DNA from 4 places in the Arthrobacter sp. MW3 TE3886 genome. Region 1 is predicted to be linked to each of the others. Evidence: riboswitches for the same ligand, from Rfam matches in the RefSeq annotation. Region 1 holds a riboswitch; each other region holds the start of a gene.
The links. A riboswitch is a leader RNA that binds a small molecule or an ion and turns the genes downstream of it on or off. The one in region 1 is predicted to bind S-adenosylmethionine.
Positions count from the first base shown of each region.

Region 2: another riboswitch for S-adenosylmethionine. It lies ahead of ABH915_RS03155 (methionine ABC transporter ATP-binding protein); the one in region 1 lies ahead of ABH915_RS07360 (bifunctional o-acetylhomoserine/o-acetylserine sulfhydrylase).
Region 3: another riboswitch for S-adenosylmethionine. It lies ahead of ABH915_RS20640 (DUF1737 domain-containing protein); the one in region 1 lies ahead of ABH915_RS07360 (bifunctional o-acetylhomoserine/o-acetylserine sulfhydrylase).
Region 4: another riboswitch for S-adenosylmethionine. It lies ahead of ABH915_RS15960 (aminotransferase class V-fold PLP-dependent enzyme); the one in region 1 lies ahead of ABH915_RS07360 (bifunctional o-acetylhomoserine/o-acetylserine sulfhydrylase).

Region 1 covers NZ_JBGCAN010000001.1:1,624,472-1,629,421, reverse strand. The annotation lists gene ABH915_RS07360 (bifunctional o-acetylhomoserine/o-acetylserine sulfhydrylase) at 98-1,414, opposite strand; SAM riboswitch class IV at 1,478-1,593, opposite strand; gene ABH915_RS07355 (VOC family protein) at 1,764-2,402, shown strand; gene ABH915_RS07350 (CPBP family intramembrane glutamic endopeptidase) at 2,587-3,354, opposite strand; gene ABH915_RS07345 (histidine phosphatase family protein) at 3,465-4,145, shown strand; gene hutI (imidazolonepropionase) at 4,168-4,950, opposite strand, start outside.
Region 2 covers NZ_JBGCAN010000001.1:668,057-673,006, forward strand. The annotation lists gene acs (acetate--CoA ligase) at 1-1,814, opposite strand, end outside; gene ABH915_RS03150 (CoA-binding protein) at 2,120-2,545, shown strand; SAM riboswitch class I at 2,643-2,732, shown strand; gene ABH915_RS03155 (methionine ABC transporter ATP-binding protein) at 2,872-3,681, shown strand; gene ABH915_RS03160 (methionine ABC transporter permease) at 3,674-4,339, shown strand; gene ABH915_RS03165 (LLM class flavin-dependent oxidoreductase) at 4,385-4,950, shown strand, end outside.
Region 3 covers NZ_JBGCAN010000001.1:4,514,077-4,519,026, forward strand. The annotation lists gene ABH915_RS20630 (aminodeoxychorismate lyase) at 1-615, shown strand, start outside; gene ABH915_RS20635 (hypothetical protein) at 626-1,579, opposite strand; SAM riboswitch class IV at 1,898-2,012, shown strand; gene ABH915_RS20640 (DUF1737 domain-containing protein) at 2,025-2,357, shown strand; gene ABH915_RS20645 (rhodanese-like domain-containing protein) at 2,354-2,773, shown strand; gene ABH915_RS20650 (O-succinylhomoserine sulfhydrylase) at 2,774-3,982, shown strand; gene ABH915_RS20655 (glutamate--cysteine ligase) at 4,028-4,950, opposite strand, start outside.
Region 4 covers NZ_JBGCAN010000001.1:3,511,178-3,516,127, forward strand. The annotation lists gene aroA (3-phosphoshikimate 1-carboxyvinyltransferase) at 1-173, shown strand, start outside; gene ABH915_RS15950 (ribosome small subunit-dependent GTPase A) at 157-1,272, shown strand; gene hisN (histidinol-phosphatase) at 1,349-2,179, shown strand; SAM riboswitch class IV at 2,359-2,472, shown strand; gene ABH915_RS15960 (aminotransferase class V-fold PLP-dependent enzyme) at 2,507-3,970, shown strand; gene ABH915_RS15965 (class I SAM-dependent methyltransferase) at 4,051-4,827, shown strand.

The DNA of each region.
Region 1 (4,950 bases):
GAGTCTACGAAACACGGTGCGGAAATCACGAAGATTGTGACTTCCATGTGACAGCCCCCTGGCCGGCCGCCCCTTGCGGGGAGGCCGGCCGGGGTGACTAGGCGGACTTGGCCGCGCGGAATCCGGCGTCGAGGTCCGCGAGGATGTCGTCGATGTGCTCCAGTCCCACCGACAGCCGCACCAGCCCGGGGTTCACGCCGGCGATCGTCTGCTGTTCGGGCGAGAGCTGGCTATGGGTGGTCGACGCCGGGTGGATCACCAGGGACCGGACATCACCGATGTTCGCGACGTGCGAGTGCAGTTCGAGGGCATCGACGAACCGCTTGCCGGCCTCCGCTCCCCCGGCGATGTTGAACGCCACGACGGCGCCGGTCCCCTTGGGCCCATACTTGCGGCCGCGCTCGTACCAGGGGCTGGACGGCAGCCCGGCGTAGGCGACCGATTCGACGTCGTCCCGCCCCTCCAGCCATTGCGCCACCTTGGTGGCGTTGGCCACGTGGCGCTCGACGCGCAGGCTCAGCGTTTCGATGCCCTGGGCGATGAGGAAGGCGTTGAACGGGGACACCGCGGAGCCGAGGTCGCGCAGGAGCTGGACCCGGGCCTTGAGGATGTAGGAAAGGTTCGCGCCCAGTGCGCCGTCGGCGCCGAGGTCGCGGGCGTAGACCAGGCCGTTGTAGGTGGGGTCCGGGGTGTTGAAGCCGGGGAACCGCTCCGGGTCCTTCCCGAAGTCGAAGTTGCCGGAGTCCACGATCACGCCGGCGATTGCGGCGCCGTGCCCGCCGAGGTACTTGGTGGCGGAATGGACCACGATGTCCGCGCCCCACTCGATCGGCCGGATCAGGTAGGGGGTGGAGAGCGTGTTGTCGACGACCAGCGGCACGCCGGCCTCGTGCGCCACGCGGGAGACGCCCTCGATGTCCAGCACGTCCTGGCGGGGGTTGGAGACCACTTCGCCGAAGAACAGCTTGGTGTTGGGCTGGACGGCGTCCCGCCACTGGTCCAGGTTGTCCGGGTCCGCCACGAAGGTCACGGAGATGCCGAACTTCTTCAGCGTGTGGGCGAGCAGGTTGTAGGTTCCGCCGTAGAGGCTGGGGCTGGCCACCACGTGGTCCCCGGCCTCGGCGATATTGAGGATCGCGAACGTCTCGGCGGCCTGGCCGGAGCTGAGCAGCAGGGCCGCGAGGCCGCCTTCCAGGCTGGCCACGCGCTGTTCGACGGCGTCCTGGGTGGGGTTGCCGATCCGGGTGTAGATGGGCGCGAGTTCGGCGAGCGCGAAGCGGTTCGCGGCGCTTTCGGCGCTGGGGAACACGAACGACGTCGTCTGGTAGATGGGCAGGGAACGCGCGCCGGTGGCGCTGTCCGGCTCCTGGCCGGCGTGGATCTGGCGGGTTTCAAAGGACCAGGCGTTGGACATTGATGCTCCTCGAGTCACTGGGCACAGCACCGGCCGGGGCTTTTTTGGCCCGGACCGGGACAGGCGCCGCGCTTGCCCTCCGGCGGGCGCCGGACGGCCAGGTCTTCACCCGGGGCACCCCACCGCGATACGAGGGTTGCCGGCCAGCAAGCCGGGGCTGTGCGCTGGCACTCATGACCTGGGTTAAGTGTAGGAATGGCGGCGCAGCCCTGGATAGCTTTATGACGAAGATGAAGACGGCCTCCGTGGCGGCGCGTCCCGGGCCGCCCCGATCAGCGCGCCGGGACGTCCCATGACGGTTAGGGGAGCCTAAGCTGAGAGGTCCATCACAAAGTGCCAAGATGATGGCATGCGCATGGATCACGTCTCTTACGCCTGTGAACACGATGGCTTGGCAGCCACCACTGAACGTATTGCGTCTGCCCTCGGCGTTGAAGCCGTGAAGGGTGGAGTGCACCCCCGTTTCGGGACACGCAACATGATCATCCCGCTCGCGGGACACAAGTACCTGGAAGTCGTGGAGGTCCTGAACCACCCGGCCTCCGACAAGGCCCCGTTCGGCCAGGCCGTCCGGGCACGTTCCGAGGCCGGCGGCGGCTGGATGGGCTGGTGCGTCGAGGTTGACGACCTGGCCCCGTTCGAGGAGCGGCTCGGCCGCGCCGCCGTCAACGGCAACCGGAAGTTTCCCGACGGCCGCGAACTGGTCTGGAAGCAGATCGGCATCCTGGGGCTCATCGCCGACCCCCAGGTGCCCTACATGCTCAAGTGGGAGGGTGACCCGGAACTGCACCCGTCCAACGCCTACGCGAGCGATGTCAAGATGTCCGCGCTGACCATTGCCGGTTCGGCAGCCCGCGTCACGGAGTGGCTGGGCGAACCGGTTGAAAAGCCGCTGGAAGACGTCGCCGTGAACTGGATCGCGCCGCACGGTACTCCCGGCATCCTCTCCGTCACCTTCGAGACCGCCTCCGGAGCGGTCACGATCTAACGCTCCATCTGCCCCACGCTTCGGCCGCCATCTCCTAGGTGCCAACGATGTCACCCAGGAGACGGCGGCCGAGATCATTTAAGGCCGGTCAGGGTGCCGGCCCCTAAACGCAACGCGGGGTCACTTCTGGCCCATCCGGGGGATCCGGATGGGCCAGAAGTGACCCCGCGTTGCTGTGTGAGGCTCAGCCCAGGCCCACGGCCTTGCCGAACAGGCTGAACCCCACGAACGCCACGGTGTCCAGGATGGCGTGGGCGATCACGAGCGGCATCACCCGTTTAGTCCGCGTGTACACCAGCGCGAAGACGACGCCCATCACCGCGTTGCCGATGAACGGCCCGAACCCCTGGTACAGGTGATAGCTGCCGCGGAGCAGGGCGCTGGCGGCAATGGCTGCCGGCACGCTCCAGCCCAGTTTCCCGAGCCGGTCCAGCAGGTACGCCACCACAATCACTTCCTCGACCACCCCGTGCCGGATCGCAGACAGGACCAGCACCGGCACGGTCCACCAGTACGCGTCCAGGGCGCTGGGGATGATCGCCGTCGTGATCCCCATCGCCCGGCCCGCCGCGTAGAGCCCCAGGGACGGAATGCCGATCAGCGCGGCGAGTCCCAGGCCCTGCAGCAGGTCCTTGCCGGGCCGGGCGAAGTCGAAGCCGATCCTTCGGAACGCCGAGGTCCCGCGCTGACCGGCCGGCCAGTGCTCGGTGAGGAAATAGATCACGAGGGCCACCGGCACCAGGGCGAAGACGATGTCCAGCAACTGGTACGTGAGGTCGAAGTATTCGCGCGCGCTCTGCGAACGGTTCAGGGTGGACGTCCCCTGGGCCAGCGGCGCCGTGGTCATCTTGTCCAGCAGCTGCACCAGGGAGTAGACCGCGGACTGCCCCAGCGACAACCCCAGGACAATCAACACTTCGAACCGCAGCCGACGGCGGGAGGGAACCAACATGGTTCTATCTTGCCTGCACTTGCCGATAGTTTGCTGGTGCCCGCGTGGTGCCGGCCGCGCGGGGTTCTGCCTGCGGCACCTGCCTTTTTGGAGCCCTATGCTTGGGGACTATGAGCGCGCCCCGGAAAATCATCATGATCCGGCACGGCCAGTCTGCCGCCAATGCCGACACCTCGATCTACAACCGTGTTCCGGACTACCGGATCCCGTTGACACCCCTGGGCCTGGAGCAGGCCACCGCGGCCGGGGAAGAGGTCCGGCGCCAGCTGGACGGCCGCCCGGTGTGCGTCTACGTCTCCCCGTACCTGCGCGCCTACCAGACCCTGGAGGCGCTGAATCTCGGCCCGCTCGTGGAACGGGTGATCGAGGAACCGCGCCTGCGCGAACAGGACTGGGCCAACTTTCAGATCGCCGGCGACATTGAGGACCAGAAGGAGCTCCGCAACGCCTACGGGCACTTCTTCTACCGCTTCCGCGAGGGCGAGTCCGGTTCCGATGTGTACGACAGGATTTCCTCCTTCATGGAAACCCTGCACCGGCACTGGTCCAAGCCCGGCTATGCCCCAAACGCGCTGTTCGTGACGCACGGCTTGACCATGCGGCTGTTCTGCATGCGCTGGTTCCACTGGTCGGTGGAATACTTCGAATCCTTGAACAACCCGGAGAACGCCGAGGTCCGCACCCTGCTGCGCACCGCGCGCGGGAAGTACGAGCTCGACAAGCCCTTCACGCAGTGGGAGAAGAGGCGCGTGGACGAGACCGTCCTGGACGCGCCGCCCATGATGTTCTAGGGCCCGTCAGCGGACCGGCCGGCTAACGGGTGGGCTGCGCTACACCGGCCCGCCACACCGCGTGCGTCAAGGGGATGCCGGGCCGGTAGGCCAGGTGCGTGGCGGAAGGCGCGTTGAGCAGGTGCAGGTCCGCCCGGTGTCCGACGGCGACCGAACCCACCGCGCGTTCGCCGTCGACGTCGTTCCCGGACTCCCGGCCCAGGGCCAGCGCGCCGCCGTACGTCGCGGCGCGCACCGCCTCGTGGACGCTGAGCCGCATCTGCAGCACAGCGGTGGTGACGCAGAACGCCATGGAGCTGGTGTAGGACGTGCCGGGGTTGCAGTTGGAGGCCAGCGCCAGCTGCACGCCGGCGTCGAGCAGTTCCCGGCCGGGGGCTAGCGGCTGCCGGGTGGAAAGATCGCAGGCAGGCAGGCAGGTGGCAACCGTGCCGCGCGTGCCGCTGCCGCCGGCGGCGTCCCACCCGGACCAGCTGGCGGCGAGGGCATCGACGTCCGCGGCCGAAAGGTAGTTCACGTGGTCCACGCTGGCGGCGCCGACTTCCACCGCCAGCCGGACGCCCGGGCCCTCGCCGAGCTGGTTGCCGTGGACGCGCAGCCCCAGCCCGGCGGCCTTGCAGGCCAGCAGCACCCGGCGGGACTGGTCCTCGTTGAAGGCGCCCTGCTCGCAGAAGACGTCGGCCCAGCGGACGTAGGGCCGCACTGCGGTGAGCATCGGCCCGCAGACCAGCTCCGTGTATTCCTCCGCGTCCATCCCGGCGGGCACGAGGTGCGCCCCCAGGTAGGTCACCTCGTCCGCCACGGTGGA
Region 2 (4,950 bases), 960 kb from region 1:
ACGTTGAGGGTGTCATCCACCCGCCCGAGGATCCAGATGTCGCCGTCGTCGTCGTACTTGGCGCCGTCACCGGCGAGGAACCAGCCCTGCTCGGCGTATTGGCGCCAGTACGAGTCGAAGTAGCGGCGCGGGTTGCCCCAGACCGTCCGGGCGATCGCGGGGCCGGGGGAGTCCACCACGATGAAACCCTGGACGCCTGGCGGTACCGTGTTGCCGGCGTCGTCCACGATCCGTGTGCTGACGCCGGGCAGCGGGCGGGCCGCGCAGCCGGGTTTGAACCCGGGGTCCGTCGGCGCGGGGGAGAGGATGGTGGCGCCGGTTTCGGACTGCCACCAGGTGTCCACCACCGGGGCGGTGCCGGCGCCGATGTTGGCCCGGAACCAGCGCCAGGCCTCGGGGTTGATGGCCTCGCCCACCGTGCCGAGCAGACGGATGGAGGAGAGGTCGTACGTGTCCGGGACGCCGTCCGGGAACCAGCCCATGAGGGAGCGGACCAGGGTGGGCGCGGTGTAGTACTGCGTGACCGCGTAGCGTTCGATGATCTCGAAGTGCCGGCCCGGGTGCGGGGTGTTGGGTGTGCCCTCGAAGATGACCTGCGTGGCGCCGTTGGAGAGCGGGCCGTAGAGCTCGTAGGTGTGCGCGGTGACCCAGGCGAGGTCGGCCGTGCACCAGTGCACGTCCTTCTCCCGCAGCGCCGGGTCCGGGTTGCTGAACAGGTGCTCGAAGCTCCAGGACGCCTGCGTGAGGTAGCCGCCGGAGGTGTGGACCAGGCCCTTTGGCTTGCCGGTGGTGCCGGAGGTGTACATGATGAACAGCGGCGTCTCGGCGTCGAACGCCTCGGCCTCGTGAGTCTCGGAGGCGGACCCGACGGCGTCGTGCCACCACACATCGCGGCCCGCGGTCATCGGGACGGTGTCCAGCTCGCCCGCGGGAGTGGTCCGGTTGACCACCAGGACGTGTTCGATGGCGTTGTCGCCGGAGACGGCGGCGTCCGCGTTGTCCTTGACCGGCACGGCGGTGCCGCGGCGGAACTGGCCGTCGGTGGTGACCAGGAGCTTGGCGCCGGTGTCCTCGACCCGGAACTTCAGGGCCTCCGCGGAGAACCCGCCGAAGACCAGGGAATGGATGGCGCCGATGCGGGCCACGGCGAGGGTGATGATGACGGTTTCGGGGATGACGGGGAGGTAGATGACCACCCGGTCGCCCTTGGTGATGCCCAGGTCCAGGAGGGCGTTGGCGGCTTTGGAGACCTCGCGCTGGAGGTCGGCGTAGGTGACGGCACGGCGGTCACCGGGCTCGCCCTCGAAGTGCAGGGCCACCTTGTCCCCGCGCCCCGCCGCTACGTGGCGGTCGACGCAGTTGTGGGCGACATTGAGTCTGCCCCCTTCGAACCAGGTGATCTGCGGTCCGACGCCGTCCTCGACGTCGGCCGGGACCCGGCGGTGCGCGGTGTGCCAGGGTTTGGCACGCTCCGTTGTGCCGCCGGGCACGTCCGCCCAGTCGAGGCGGAGAGCCTGGGTTTCCCAGAACGCAACCGTCTCTGCCTGGGCAGTTCCCGCCGTCGCGGCGGCGCCGTGCCGGGGAAGGTAGTTTCCGGGGGTGGTGCTGCGGTGACGCGCCGGCCCGTCGGTGGGGACGCCGTGCACTGCGTCGTCCGTGGGCTCGTTCAGGGACCATCCCGAAGAGCCGCGAGAGGAGCCGGGCGCGTCACGCGGCCCTGCTTCGTTCGCCGTCGCGTCCGAAGTGGTTTGTGGGAATGCCTCGGACGCGGTCCGGGCAAAGGTGGGCAGGGCGGAATAATTCTCAGGGGTCATTGCTGCACTCCATCGGTCCTGGCAGTAGCACCCTTGGTCCCTCCGGTTCCCTCGAATTTCCTCGAAGGAGGGCGGAACAGTTCCGTGGGAATGGTCGTCTCACGTCACCGGGGGTTGCTGCGGCGTCATCGATCCAGGTCTCTCGGCCGCTCGGGATGGTCATTACCTACTAGAGCCGAGATGCAGGATTCCACAAAATCGGCGCCCGGGAGCGCTGTAATATTCGTTCACCCGGCCTGCGTCCGGTCGAAATCATTCATTTATTCGACGATTGCCCGGAAAGGCCGCAGGAGTAAGGTTGACGCATGGCCCATGTTAACGATCCGGCAGTCATTGACCGCCTCATGCGAACCAAAGGCACGTGGGCGGTGGTCGGCCTCAGCACCAACGAATGGCGCTCGGCGTACGAAGTCTCCCTCTATGTCCGGGACCGGATGGGCATGACCATCATTCCGGTCAACCTTCCCGGCGACGACGTCCACGGGGAGAAGGGGTACCGTTCCCTCGCGGACATCCCGGCGGAGAAGCACCCGATCGACGTCGTGGACTGCTTCGTCAACTCCCACAGGGTGGGGGCAGTCATAGACGAGGCCATCGCCGTAGGCGCCAAGGCCGTCTGGCTGCAGCTGGGCGTCTTCGACGACGCCGCGGCGGACCGCGCCAAGGCCGCCGGGCTGGACGTCGTCGTGGACGCGTGCCCGGCCCGCGAAGGCTGGCGCGTGGGCATCTAACGGCCCGGGAATGACGATCAACAGGTTGGGAAGAGTCGGTTACAAAATGTGACCGGCTTTTTCCGTATTCGCCGCATTGCCGTGTGAGATGGACTCGTAACCATCCCGAGCGGCTGAGAGATCTGGCTCTGTGACGCCGCAGCAACCCCCTCTTTGAGGACGGTGCTACCGCCAGGACCGATGGAGAACCACTGTGTTCTTAGGCTCCGCGGCTTCGCTCAGCGCTGCCCGGAAGCCAGGACCCAGGGCTTTCCTCGGGCGAGCCCGGAGGAAATCATGAACACGCAGACAGCGGCAGCGCCGCGGCCCCGAGCAGGTGGGGGCCTGTGATCGAGATCCAGAATGTCAGCACGTCCTTCGCTTCGGCCGCAGGCCCCTTCACGGCCGTCGACGATGTCAGCCTGCACATCAGGCGGGGCACCATCCAGGGCATCATCGGGTTCTCCGGCGCCGGCAAATCCACGCTGCTGCGCAACATCAACCTCCTCGAGCGCCCGACGTCGGGACGCGTCCTGGTGGACGGCGTGGACCTGGTGACCCTCTCCGACGCCGAGCTCCGGACCAAGCGGCACGACATCGGCATGATTTTCCAGCACTTCAATCTCCTCAACAACCTCACGGCCCAGGAAAATGTGGAGCTGTCCCTGAAGTTCGCCGGCGTCGGGAAGGCAGAACGCCGCCGGCGGGCCGCCGAAACCCTGGAAATCGTGGACCTCGCCGACAAAGCGGGGACATATCCGGCCAAACTCTCGGGGGGCCAGAAACAGCGGGTGGCGATCGCCCGCGCCCTCGCCACCGGTCCCAAGGTGCTGCTCTGCGACGAGCCGACGTCGGCTGTCGATCCCCGGACGACGTCATCGGTCCTGCAGTACCTGGCCGATGTCAACGCCGAATTCGGCATCACGATCGTGGTGGTCACCCACGAGATGAACGTCATCAAGGCCATCGCGGACAACGTCGCGGTCATGGAAGAGGGCCGGGTGGTGGAGCAGTTCGATCTCACCGAACTCCAGCGCCCCGGCTTCCACCCGGCGACGTCGATCGGCCGCTACCTGGTCTCCGATGAGATCCAGTTGGACCGCTCCGGGAGGGGCACCCACACCACAGCCGCGTCGGAGGGCCTGATCAATGTTTGACCGCATCCTGGAAGTCCTGCCCGAAATCGGCGTCGCCATGGGCCAGACCCTCACCATGCTGCTGGTGGCCATCCCGCTGGCGGTGCTCCTCGGGACACCACTGGGTGTCCTGCTCTACACCATCGGTCCCAACGGGCTCAAGCACCGGCCAAAGCTGCACCGCGTCCTGGACGGACTGGTCAACCTGCTCCGCTCGTTCCCGTTCCTGATCCTGCTGATCGCGATCATTCCCGTGACCAGGTTCATTGTCGGCACGACCATCGGCACGGCCGCCGTCATTGTCCCGCTGACTCTCAACGCCATCCCCTATTTCGCCCGCTTTGTGGAACAGAACCTGAGCCAGCTCGGCGGCGGAGTGGTCGAAGCGGCACGGTCCATGGGCGCCAGCCGGTCCCAGATCGTCCGGGACGTCCTGATTGTGGAGGCGAAGCCCGGACTCGTCAGCTCCATCACCATCATGACCGTCAGCTTCATCTCCTACTCGGCGATGGCCGGCCTGGTGGGTGGCGGCGGAATCGGCGACTTCGCCATCCGGTACGGCTACTACCGCTACGAAACTCCGCTCATGATCACCGCGATTGTCCTGATGATCCTGCTGGTCACCATCGTTCAGCTGGGCGGGTCCTATGTTGCCCGGCGCCTGGACAAGCGCCTCTGAGCGCCCGCAGCACCCTCTTCCCACCTCCCCAGCGGAAAGCACCCCATGACTTCAACACCCAGTACCCGCTTCGACGGACCCCGCCCCCGCCTGCTGATCAGCGCCTTCGTGATGAACACGTCCAGCCACATCATGGGCGGCCAGTGGCGGCGCCCGGAGGCCCAGCAGCACCGGTTCAACGAACTCCAGCTCTGGGTCGACCTGGCCCGCCAGCTTGAGGACGCCAAGTTTGACGCGATCTTCTTCGCCGACGTCGTCGGTCTCTACGGCGACTACGACGGCGGCTGGGCGTCGCTGCTGAAAAAGGGCCTGCAGGTGCCCTCCAACGACCCCCTCATCCTGCTGTCCGCGCTCGCCACCGGAACGCGGGAGATCGGACTGGCCGCGACGTCGTCGGTGATCCAGAGCCACCCGTTCCAGTTCGCCCGGCAGATGTCCACGCTGGACCACATCAGCGGCGGCCGCGTGGCCTGGAACATCGTCACCAGCGTGCTGGAAAACGCGCACCGGAACTTCAACGCCACCGAGCTGACCAAGCATGACGAACGCTACGACTGGGCGGACGAATACGTCGAGGCTGCCTACAAATTGTGGGAAGGGTCCTGGGCAGA
Region 3 (4,950 bases), 2.9 Mb from region 1:
ATTGTCACCCGCGGGCCGGAGGGCGCGGCTGCCCCCACGTGCTGGATCCAGGCCTCCGCGCCAGCGGCCGCGGGCCGCCGGCAGCGCGAGACCGGGATCGACGTCATCCTGCTGGACCGCGGCTACGACAGTGAAGTCGGCGAGCGCGCCCCGTGGCTCCTGCTCGGCGCCAAGACCCTTTCGTACGCCGTGAACATGGCGGCGTTGCGCTACGCCCACCGGCAGGGCGCCGACGACGTCATCTTCACGTCCGCGGACGGCCGGGTGCTGGAGGGTCCGACGTCGACCGTTCTGCTGGCCCACCTGGAAACCTCGGACGACGGCGCCGGCGGCGTCCGCACCGTCCGGCGGCTCATCACTCCCCAGCTGGACAGCGGCATCCTGCCCGGCACGTCACAGGGCGCCCTGTTCACCGCCGCCAAGGCTGCCGGCTGGGAACTGGGCTACGGCCCGCTGGAGCCGAAGGACCTGCTGGACGCCGACGCGGTCTGGCTGATCTCCAGCATCCGGCTCCTGGCCCCGGTGAACCACATCGACGGCCAGGAAATCGGCACCCCGGAACTGCGGCGCCAGCTCACGGCCGAACTCAACGCCCTCTTCGCCACCATCGAATAGCAACGCGGGATCACCCCAGGGCGTCCGCGGGCACTGCCGGGCACCGGCGGAAGGAGGCCGGGTTGAACGCCGGGAGCGTGAACGTTGCCAGCACGGCGTCGAGCATTTCCGGAGCCCACGTGCTGTTCTCCCCCAGGGTCGCGCAGACACCCAGCACCACGGGCGTTCCGTCGGTGCGGCGGCGGATCTGGACCTGGACCGGCCCGGTCAGCCCGAGCGTGCGGACGGCGGCCAGACCCAGCTTGCGCACATCCCCGGCCTGATCCGCCGGCACCCTCCGGCTGACTTCGTCGCTGCCGGCGCGTCCATACGGAGTCCTGGTCTTCTCGAGGACCACCGCCACCGGGGCCATCGCGTTGCGTGCCGGGGTGCCGAACACCAGGCACACGTAGTCGGCGCCCGGGATGAATTCCTGGACCAGTTGCCCCGCCGGCAGGTTCTTCCAGCTAACGGAGGCGGTTCCGGCCAGCAGGTGGACACCATGGAAGCCTTTGAAGACCCGCGGCTTGACCACCACGGGGCCGCTGAGGCCGGCGAGGGATGCCGGCGCGGCGGCGAGGTCGCCCGGCACCGCGAACCGGGGCACCGGGATGCCGGCCGCCTGCAGCGCCCAGGTGGTGAACAGCTGATCGTTGGCGAGGGCCACCGCGGCAGGATCACCCACGATGATCCGCACGTCCTGGGCGAATCCGGCGCGGGCCGCGGCCAGGACCGGGAGTTCCACGGTGAGGGTCGGAATGATGACGTTGATGGCTTCGCGGTCCACCAGCCGGCGCAGGTCCAGAATCATGTCCGGGTCCGTCGCCGGCAGGAGCCTGACCGCGGCGGCGGGAGTCTCGCCGGCCTGACGGGTGTCGGCGCGGGCATCGGAGCCGAGGTACGGGAGGCCTCGGGCTTCGAGTTGGGCCGCGACGGCCCGTCCGGCGGCGCTGGTAATCCCGGTAACGAGTATGCGCGGGTCCACGATTGCTCCATTCCGCCGTCACCGTCCCGACCGCGGCTGCGGCTCCGACCGTTCCAGCCACCGATTCTCAGACAGCCTGTTGTTGGACAGACGAGTCGTTTCACGGACTGCTCGATTCACAAACTGCCCGAATCACCTGCAGCGCCGGCCGACGCGTCGGACCTAATCCCCCCAGTAGACGGCGAAACATCCCGGCAGACACGAGTGGGCAGTACCCGAAACTGGAGCCCGCCACTACTCGCCCGGGCCACGGTCCGGTTACGGAACATGACGGCGGCGGCGGTGCGGGCCGGCGCCGCAGGTGTTACGTTTTTGGGGAGTAATGAGAACCGGTGCCAAGCCCTGACTGGCCGGTCGGCAACCCTCCCTTTCGCGGCGGGGTGCCTCAGGTGAATACTCGGCATATCGACCATTCGAGCTGCAAGCGTGAAAGAGGAGATCCGTCGTGCCCGACACGTCAACACCCACACCAGCCACCAGTACAGTCCCCGCCGCAGCCCCCAGCGCGGCAACCGCCGGCGAGGAAAGGCTGGCCTACCGCCTGTTCACCGGCGCGGATGACCGCGCCTTTTGCGAGCGGGTGTCAGCCGCCCTGGCCGAGGGCTATGTGCTGCACGGAAGCCCCGCCGCCAGCTTCAACGGAAGCACCGTGATCGTGGCGCAGGCGCTGGTCCTGCCGGCCGCGATTGCAAGTGCGGACGCCGCCGTGGCCAATGCGGTTGATGAGCTCGACGCCGACGAGTCTGGCGCCGACGGGGTCTTCGCGGGCCACGCATGAGCTACGCCGGAGACCTCAGCCCGGATGAGGCGTGGGCCAAGCTGGAGGCCGGAGCCATCCTGGTGGATGTCCGAACCGAGGGCGAATGGGCCCACATCGGTATCCCGGACACCGCGGCTGCGGGCGAAAGCCGCAACGATCCGCTCTTCATCCAGTGGAACCTCGCCGGCGGCACGCCGAACCCGCACTTCGTGGAACAGCTAAGGCAGCAGGCGCCGGAGGACACCGCCGTCGAACTGGTGTTCCTTTGCCGCTCCGGTGCCCGGTCGATCGCCGCCGCGACGGCCGCGACGGCCGCCGGCTTCACCTCCTACAACGTCCTTGAGGGCTTCGAAGGCGAGACCGACCGCTTCGGCGAACGCACCGTCAACGGCTGGAAGAACCGCGGCCTGCCCACCAACCTCGGAAAGATTTAAGTGACTTTCAATCCCGACGCCGCCGGCTGGGCGGCCGACACCCAGGCTGTCCGCGGCGGCCTTGACCGCACCGGCTTCCAGGAAACCACCGAGCCGATCTTCCTCAACTCAGGATTCGTCTACGAGTCAGCGGCCGCCGCCGAGCGCGCCTTCACCGGGGAGGACGAGCGCTTCGTCTACTCCCGCTACGGCAACCCCTCCGTCGCCACCTTCCAGGAGCGGCTCCGGCTGCTCGAAGGGACGGAGGCGTGTTTTGCGACGGCGTCCGGCATGTCCGCCGTCTTCACCGCCCTGGGCGCGCTGTTGGCGGCCGGGGACCGGGTGGTCGCGGCCCGCTCGCTGTTCGGCTCGTGCTTCGTGATCCTCAACGAGATCCTGCCGCGCTGGGGTGTCGAGACGGTCTTCGTGGACGGCCCGGACCTGGAGCAGTGGCAAGCCGCGCTGTCCGAGCCGACCACCGCCGTGTTCTTCGAGTCGCCGTCGAACCCCATGCAGGAAATCGTGGACATCGCCGCCGTGAGCAAACTGGCGCATGCGGCCGGCGCCACGGTGGTGGTAGACAACGTCTTCGCCACCCCGCTGCTGCAGCGCTGCGGCGACCTCGGCGCGGACGTGGTGGTCTACTCCGGCACCAAGCACATCGACGGCCAGGGCCGGGTCCTGGGCGGAGCCATCCTGGGCACCAGGGAATTCATCGACGGGCCCGTCAAGCAGCTCATGCGGCACACCGGTCCGGCGCTTTCGGCGTTCAATGCCTGGGTGCTCACCAAGGGCCTGGAGACCATGGCCTTGCGCGTCAACCATTCCTCGGCCTCGGCGCTGCGGCTGGCCGAATGGCTCGAGGGACAGCCTGCGGTGGGCTGGGTAAAGTACCCGCTGCTGCCGTCCCACCCGCAGTACCGGCTGGCGGTGCAGCAGATGAAGGCCGGCGGGACGGTTCTCACCCTGGAGCTGCAGCCCTCCCCCGGCCGCACGGCGAAGCAGGCCGCGTTCGCACTCCTGGACGCGCTGCGGATCATCGACATCTCCAACAACCTCGGCGACGCCAAGACGCTCATCACGCACCCGGCCACCACCACGCACCGCGCGATGGGTCCGGAAGGCCGCGCGGCGATCGGGCTCAGCGACGGTGTGGTCCGGCTTTCGGTGGGCCTGGAGGACGTCGAGGACCTCATCCGCGACCTCGGCCAGGCACTCAAGCAGGTCTAGGGCCGCCGCCCCCTGCCGTGCACTGCCCCTGGTGCCGGCTCCCGGTCAGGCCGGGCGCAACCGGCCCAGGGGCGAACGATTTTCGGCCGGCCCTTCGGTGACGGGCCCCTCGGTGGTCAGTTCGATGGCCCGTTCGACGACGGCGGGCAGGCCGCCAGCCCGGAATGGGCCGCGCTGTAGCTGCGAACCGGTGCCCTCTGTCAGAATCCGCTCGACGCCCTCGCGCGCCAGCTCCAGCTCGCCCTGCTCCTCAAGCACCGGGGCCACGAAGTCCACGAGCGCCCTGACCACGTCCGCGGCCGGGGCAGGGGTGAAGGTTCCGAAGTCCAGGAGCTCCCCGCGCAGCCCGCAATTGCTGGCCTGCCAGGCGGCCATCCGCAGCAGCAGCGTGGGCACCGGGGCGGGATCGACGCCGTCGTTCCATTCCCGCGCCGCCGACTCCACGAGGGCGCGCACCAGCACGGCAATGAGGGCAGCGTCCTCGGCCCGCAGGCAGACATCCGCGACCCGGATCTCCACGGTGGGATGCTGACGGCACAGCCGCGCGTCGAAATAGACCATTCCCTCATCCATCAGGACGCCGCTTTCCACCAGCCGGGTGACCACGCGGCGGTAGACGGGGAGGCTGCCGAAGATCATCGTGGGACCCGAGCCCGGCCAGCGGTTCCAGGCCTGCGTGCGGTAGCTCTCGAATCCGGTCTCGGCCCCGTTCCAGTAGGGGGAATTCGCGCTGAGCGCTATCAGCACGGCCAGTTTGTCCCGGATCCGGTCCATCACGGCCACGCCCTCCTCCGGGGACTCCACAAAGGTGTGGACGTGGAGGCCGCAGGTCAGCTGGTTCCGGACGGTGAGCCCGAAGCGCTGCTGCATGGTCATATAGCGGGGATTCGGTGTCAGGTGCGTGGCGGAGCCTTGGGGCGACGTAGCCAGGGCTGCGACGCGGCCGCCGTGCGCCCGGGCGGCCTGGT
Region 4 (4,950 bases), 1.9 Mb from region 1:
ACCACCGCATGGCAACCGCCGGCGCCATCCTCGGCCTTGCCGTACCCGGCGTGGAGGTCGAGGACATCGCAACCACGGCCAAGACCATGCCCGATTTCCCGCAACTCTGGGAAGCGATGCTGGCACAGGGACCCGCCGCAGATGAGGACACCGCCGGTGGCACGCAGCACTGATTCCTGGGACGAGTCCGACGTCCGGATCCGGCCGAACAAGAAGGGCACCCGCCCCCGCACCAAGGACCGGCCCAGCTACGACGACGCCGTCACCGGACGCATCATCACCGTTGACCGCGGCCGCTACACCGCCGTCGTCGGCGAAGGAACCCCGGACGAACGCAAGATCATCGCGGCCCGCGCCCGGGAGCTGCGCCGCAACCCCGTGGTTGCCGGCGACTTCGTCTCCCTGGTCGGCGACGTCACCGGCGAGCCCGACACCCTCGCGCGTCTGGTCAAGATCCAGGACCGCAAGACACTGTTGCGCCGCAGCGCCGACGACACGGACCCGATCGAACGCGCCGTCGTGGCCAACGCCGACCAGCTGGTGGTGGTGGTCGCCGCCGCCAACCCCGAGCCGCGGACCGGTTTCATCGACCGCGCACTGGTGGCCGCATACGACGCCGGCATCGAGCCGCTGCTGCTCGTCACCAAGGCCGACGTCAAGGATCCCGCCGAACTGCTGTCCAACTACCAGCACCTCGATTTTCCCGTCATCATCTCCAAGACCGCGGACTCCGCCGCTTCCGGCATCGACGCCCGCTCCGACGACGGGCTCTCCGCCCGGCTCGACAAGGACGCGGTGTCCCAGCTGCGCGACTACCTCGACGGCAAGGTCACCGTGATGCTGGGCCATTCCGGCGTCGGCAAGTCCACCATGGTCAACGCCCTGACCGGGGCCGAGCGGGCCACGGGAGGCGTGAATGCGGTAACCGGCCGCGGCCGCCACACGTCCTCCTCGGCACTGGCGCTGAAGGTCAACGATGCCCCGGCGGGCAGCTGGATCATCGACACCCCCGGCATCCGGTCCTTCGGCCTGGCCCACGTGGACCCGGACCGGATCCTCCGTTCCTTCCCGGACCTGGAACCGGGAACCGATGATTGCGAACGCGGCTGCAAGCATGACTCCACCGCCGTCAACTGCGGCGTCGACAAGTGGGTGGCCGCCGGGCACGCGGGGCCCTCGGGACCGGCCAGGCTCGCGTCCCTGCGCCGGCTGCTGGGCACGGACCCGCGGATGGAAGCACAGGAAACCAAGGAACTGGGCACCGTCTCCTAGCCGGCCCGGCAACCGGGCTGCGGCGCCGTGCCGCGGCCTCCCGCCCGGCAGCCCGGTTTGACGGTAGTTTGGAACCATGAGCCAACCCGCTTCGAGCTACAACGATGACCTGCGCCTTGCCCATGTACTGGCAGATTCGGTCGATTCCCAGACCATGAGCCGCTTCAAGGCGCTCGACCTTCGGATCGAGACGAAGCCCGACCTCACACCCGTCACCGATGCCGACAAGTCCGCGGAAGAGGCCATCCGCGGCCAGCTCTCCCGGTCACGTCCGCGGGACGCGGTCCTGGGCGAGGAATTCGGCAGCTCGGGCCACGGTTCCCGCCGGTGGATCATCGACCCGATCGACGGCACCAAGAACTTTGTCCGCGGCGTCCCGGTCTGGGCCACCCTGATCGCCCTCGTCGATGAGGGCGAACCGGTGGTCGGCGTCGTGAGCGCGCCGGCACTGGGCAAGCGCTGGTGGGCCGCCAAGGGTGCGGGCGCCTACACGGGCCGCTCGCTCGCCGCCGCCACACGCTTGAAGGTATCCAATGTCTCCAATCTCGAGGACGCCTCGCTGTCCTACTCCAGCCTTGGCGGCTGGAAGGAACGCGGGAATCTGGATGAGTTCCTGGGCCTGACCGAGGAAGTGTGGCGGACCCGCGCCTACGGTGACTTCTGGTCCTACTGCCTCGTGGCCGAGGGTGCCGTGGACATCGCCTGCGAGCCCGAGCTGAACCTCTACGACATGGCCGCCCTGGTGCCGATCGTGACCGAGGCCGGCGGCCGCTTCACCTCGCTCGAGGGAGAGGACGGACCCTTCGGCGGCAATGCCCTGGCCACCAATTCGATCCTGCACTCGGAAGTCCTCAAGCGGCTTAACCCCGGTCTCGACGACCTCTTCCCGGCTCACCCCAACAACTGAACCGAACCACTGATCCAAGCCCCTGGTTGATCGAACAAACGGCGGCGGCCGACCCCCATTGCGGGGCCGCCGCCGCCGTTTGTTCGGCCACAGCGCGTTGTGGCCGCGCCCGTAATAATCCGCTTCACAATCGGCGCCCGCCTTTTCCCCGGCTGCGCGGATGTCCTACGCTCGATGCAGGTCACGAGTGCCAGCGCTAAACCCCGGTTTGCTGGCCGGCAACCCTCCAGTCGCGGTGGGGTGCCCCGGGTGACGACCTGGCCGGTCCGGAACGGACCCGGCAAGCGCGGATTCCCACGGTGTGGGGTCCTGTTCGAGTGAGGTCCCATGACAACTGCCATTTTCCCCGTCGCCCCCGAATTCCATGCCGCCGGTGCAGAACGGTCTGCAGGGCAGGCTGATGGCCGCCTCGCCCTCGCGGCCCGCCCGCTGGCCGCCGTTACCGGGGCGGAAATCCAGGCGCCGCTGATCACCGGCGGCCACACCCGCTACGCCAACCTCGACTACGGCGCCTCCGCCCCGGCCCTGTCCGTGGTCTCGGCCTACCTGAACGAAATCCTGCCGTACTACGCCAGCGTGCACCGCGGCGCCGGCTACGCATCGCAGATCAGCACGTCCGTCTACGAGAACGCCCGGGACATCGTGCGGGACTTCGTGGGCGGCCGGCCGGACGATTCCGTGATCTTCACCCGCAACACCACCGATTCCCTGAACCTGCTGGCGGGCTGCCTGCCGCTGCGCGACGGGCGGCCCGCGGGCGAGGTCGTCTACCTCGACATCGAGCACCACGCCAACCTCCTGCCCTGGCAGAATGTCCCGCACCGCAGCGTCGTGGCCGCCCCCACCCTCGCGGCCACGGTGGACCGCCTGCGCGAGGAGCTGGCGCGCGGCGATGTCAGCCTGCTGGCCATCACCGGCGCTTCCAACGTCACCGGGGAGATCCTGCCGATCCGGACCCTGGCCGCGCTGGCACACGAATACGGCGCCAGGATCGTTGTCGACGCCGCGCAGCTGGCCCCGCACCGGCGGATTAACATCGCCGCGGACGGCGTCGACTACCTCGCCTTCTCTGGGCACAAGCTGTACGCCCCGTTCGGCGCGGGCGTGCTGGTGGGCCGGACGGACTGGCTCGACGCCGGCACCCCACACCTGGCCGGCGGCGGCGCTGTCCGCGACGCCCGGCTCGACTCCGTCAGCTGGACCACGGGACCTGCCCGGCACGAGGGCGGCTCGCCTAACGTCCTTGGCGCGGCGGCCCTCGCCCGTGCCACCCAGGTCATTGCGGCCCTGGACCAGGAGCAGTGGCAGGCCCACGAGGACGCCATCCGGTCCTTCCTCGTCGAAGGCCTCCAGGGCATCGACGGAGTAACCGTGCACCGTATCTTTGCCGATTCGCCTTCCGTTTCTTCCCCCGAAGGCGGCCAGGCAGGCCCCGGCACGATCGGCGTCGTGAACTTTTCCGTGGAAGGCTTCGACGCCGGGCTGGTGGCCGCCTACCTGTCGGCCGAACACGGCATTGGCCTGCGCGACGGCCGATTCTGCGCCCACCCGCTGCTCAAGCGGCTCGGCCTGCCCGCCGGCTCCCTGCGGGCCAGCTTCGGGCTGGGCTCGCGGCTGGAGGACGCCGAACGCCTGCTGGCCGGCCTGCAGCAGCTGCGGCAGAACGGACTCGGCTGGGATTACGTGGTGGACGCCGGCCGCTGGGTGCCGGCCAACGACACCCGCAGCTACCCCCACTGGGCGCCGAACACCCCGGGCACCGCCGGCGCCGCGCCCTGCACCCTCGACTAGCGCAGGATCAGGGCCCGGCGAGGGTGCGGTAAATTCGAAAGGTACCTGAAACAAGCAGGACCTTCCGAAGGAGATCGCACGTGGCAAGCGCCGGCCCCAGGCTGCACAGTGGACCCAAGCTGCAGAGCGGGCGGCGCCAGGAACTCGGACAAAGCTTCCAGGACGGCGGGGAACACTATGAACGCGTCCGCCCCGGCTATCCGCAGGAGTCCGCCGGCTGGCTGGTCCCGGCGGGGGCCAGGGACGCCGCGGACATTGGCGCCGGCACCGGGAAGTTCACTGCGCTCCTGGCAGAACGCGGACTGGACACGGTGGCTGTGGACCCCTCTGCCGACATGCTGGAGCAGTTGCGCCGGACCCTGCCGGACGTCATCGCCATCGAGGGCAGCGCCGAGGACACGGGTCTCGAGCCGGAATCCTTCGACCTCGTCACGGTCGCCCAGGCGTGGCACTGGTGCGATCCTGGCCTGGCCAGCATCGAGATTGCCCGGATCCTGCGGCCGCACGGAGTGCTGGGCCTGATCTGGAACCAGCTGGACACCAGCGTGCCCTGGGTGCACCGCCTCTCCCGGATCATGCACGCCGGGGACGTCCTCAAACCACACTTCCGCCCCGCTGTGGGCCCCGAGTTCACCGGGCTGGAGAGCCACCTGACGCGGTGGGAGGATTCCGTCACCACGGAGGACATCCAGGAGCTGACCAAATCCCGCAGCTACTACCTCGCGGCATCGGACTCCACCCGGGCCAAGGTCATGGCCAACCTCACCTGGTACCTGCACGAGCACCTGGGGCACACCCCAGGCGACGTGCTCCAACTGCCTTACCTCACCCAGACGTGGCGGGCATTCCGGGCCTGATGCCCGTTCCCCCCGGATTCCCGGATTGCATGCAAGGCCCCGCCGGGCTTATTGTTTCGGTATGCCTAATAATTACTTGTAGGCAGATGGAACTTTGACGCCGGCTGTTTTCCAGCCGGCGCC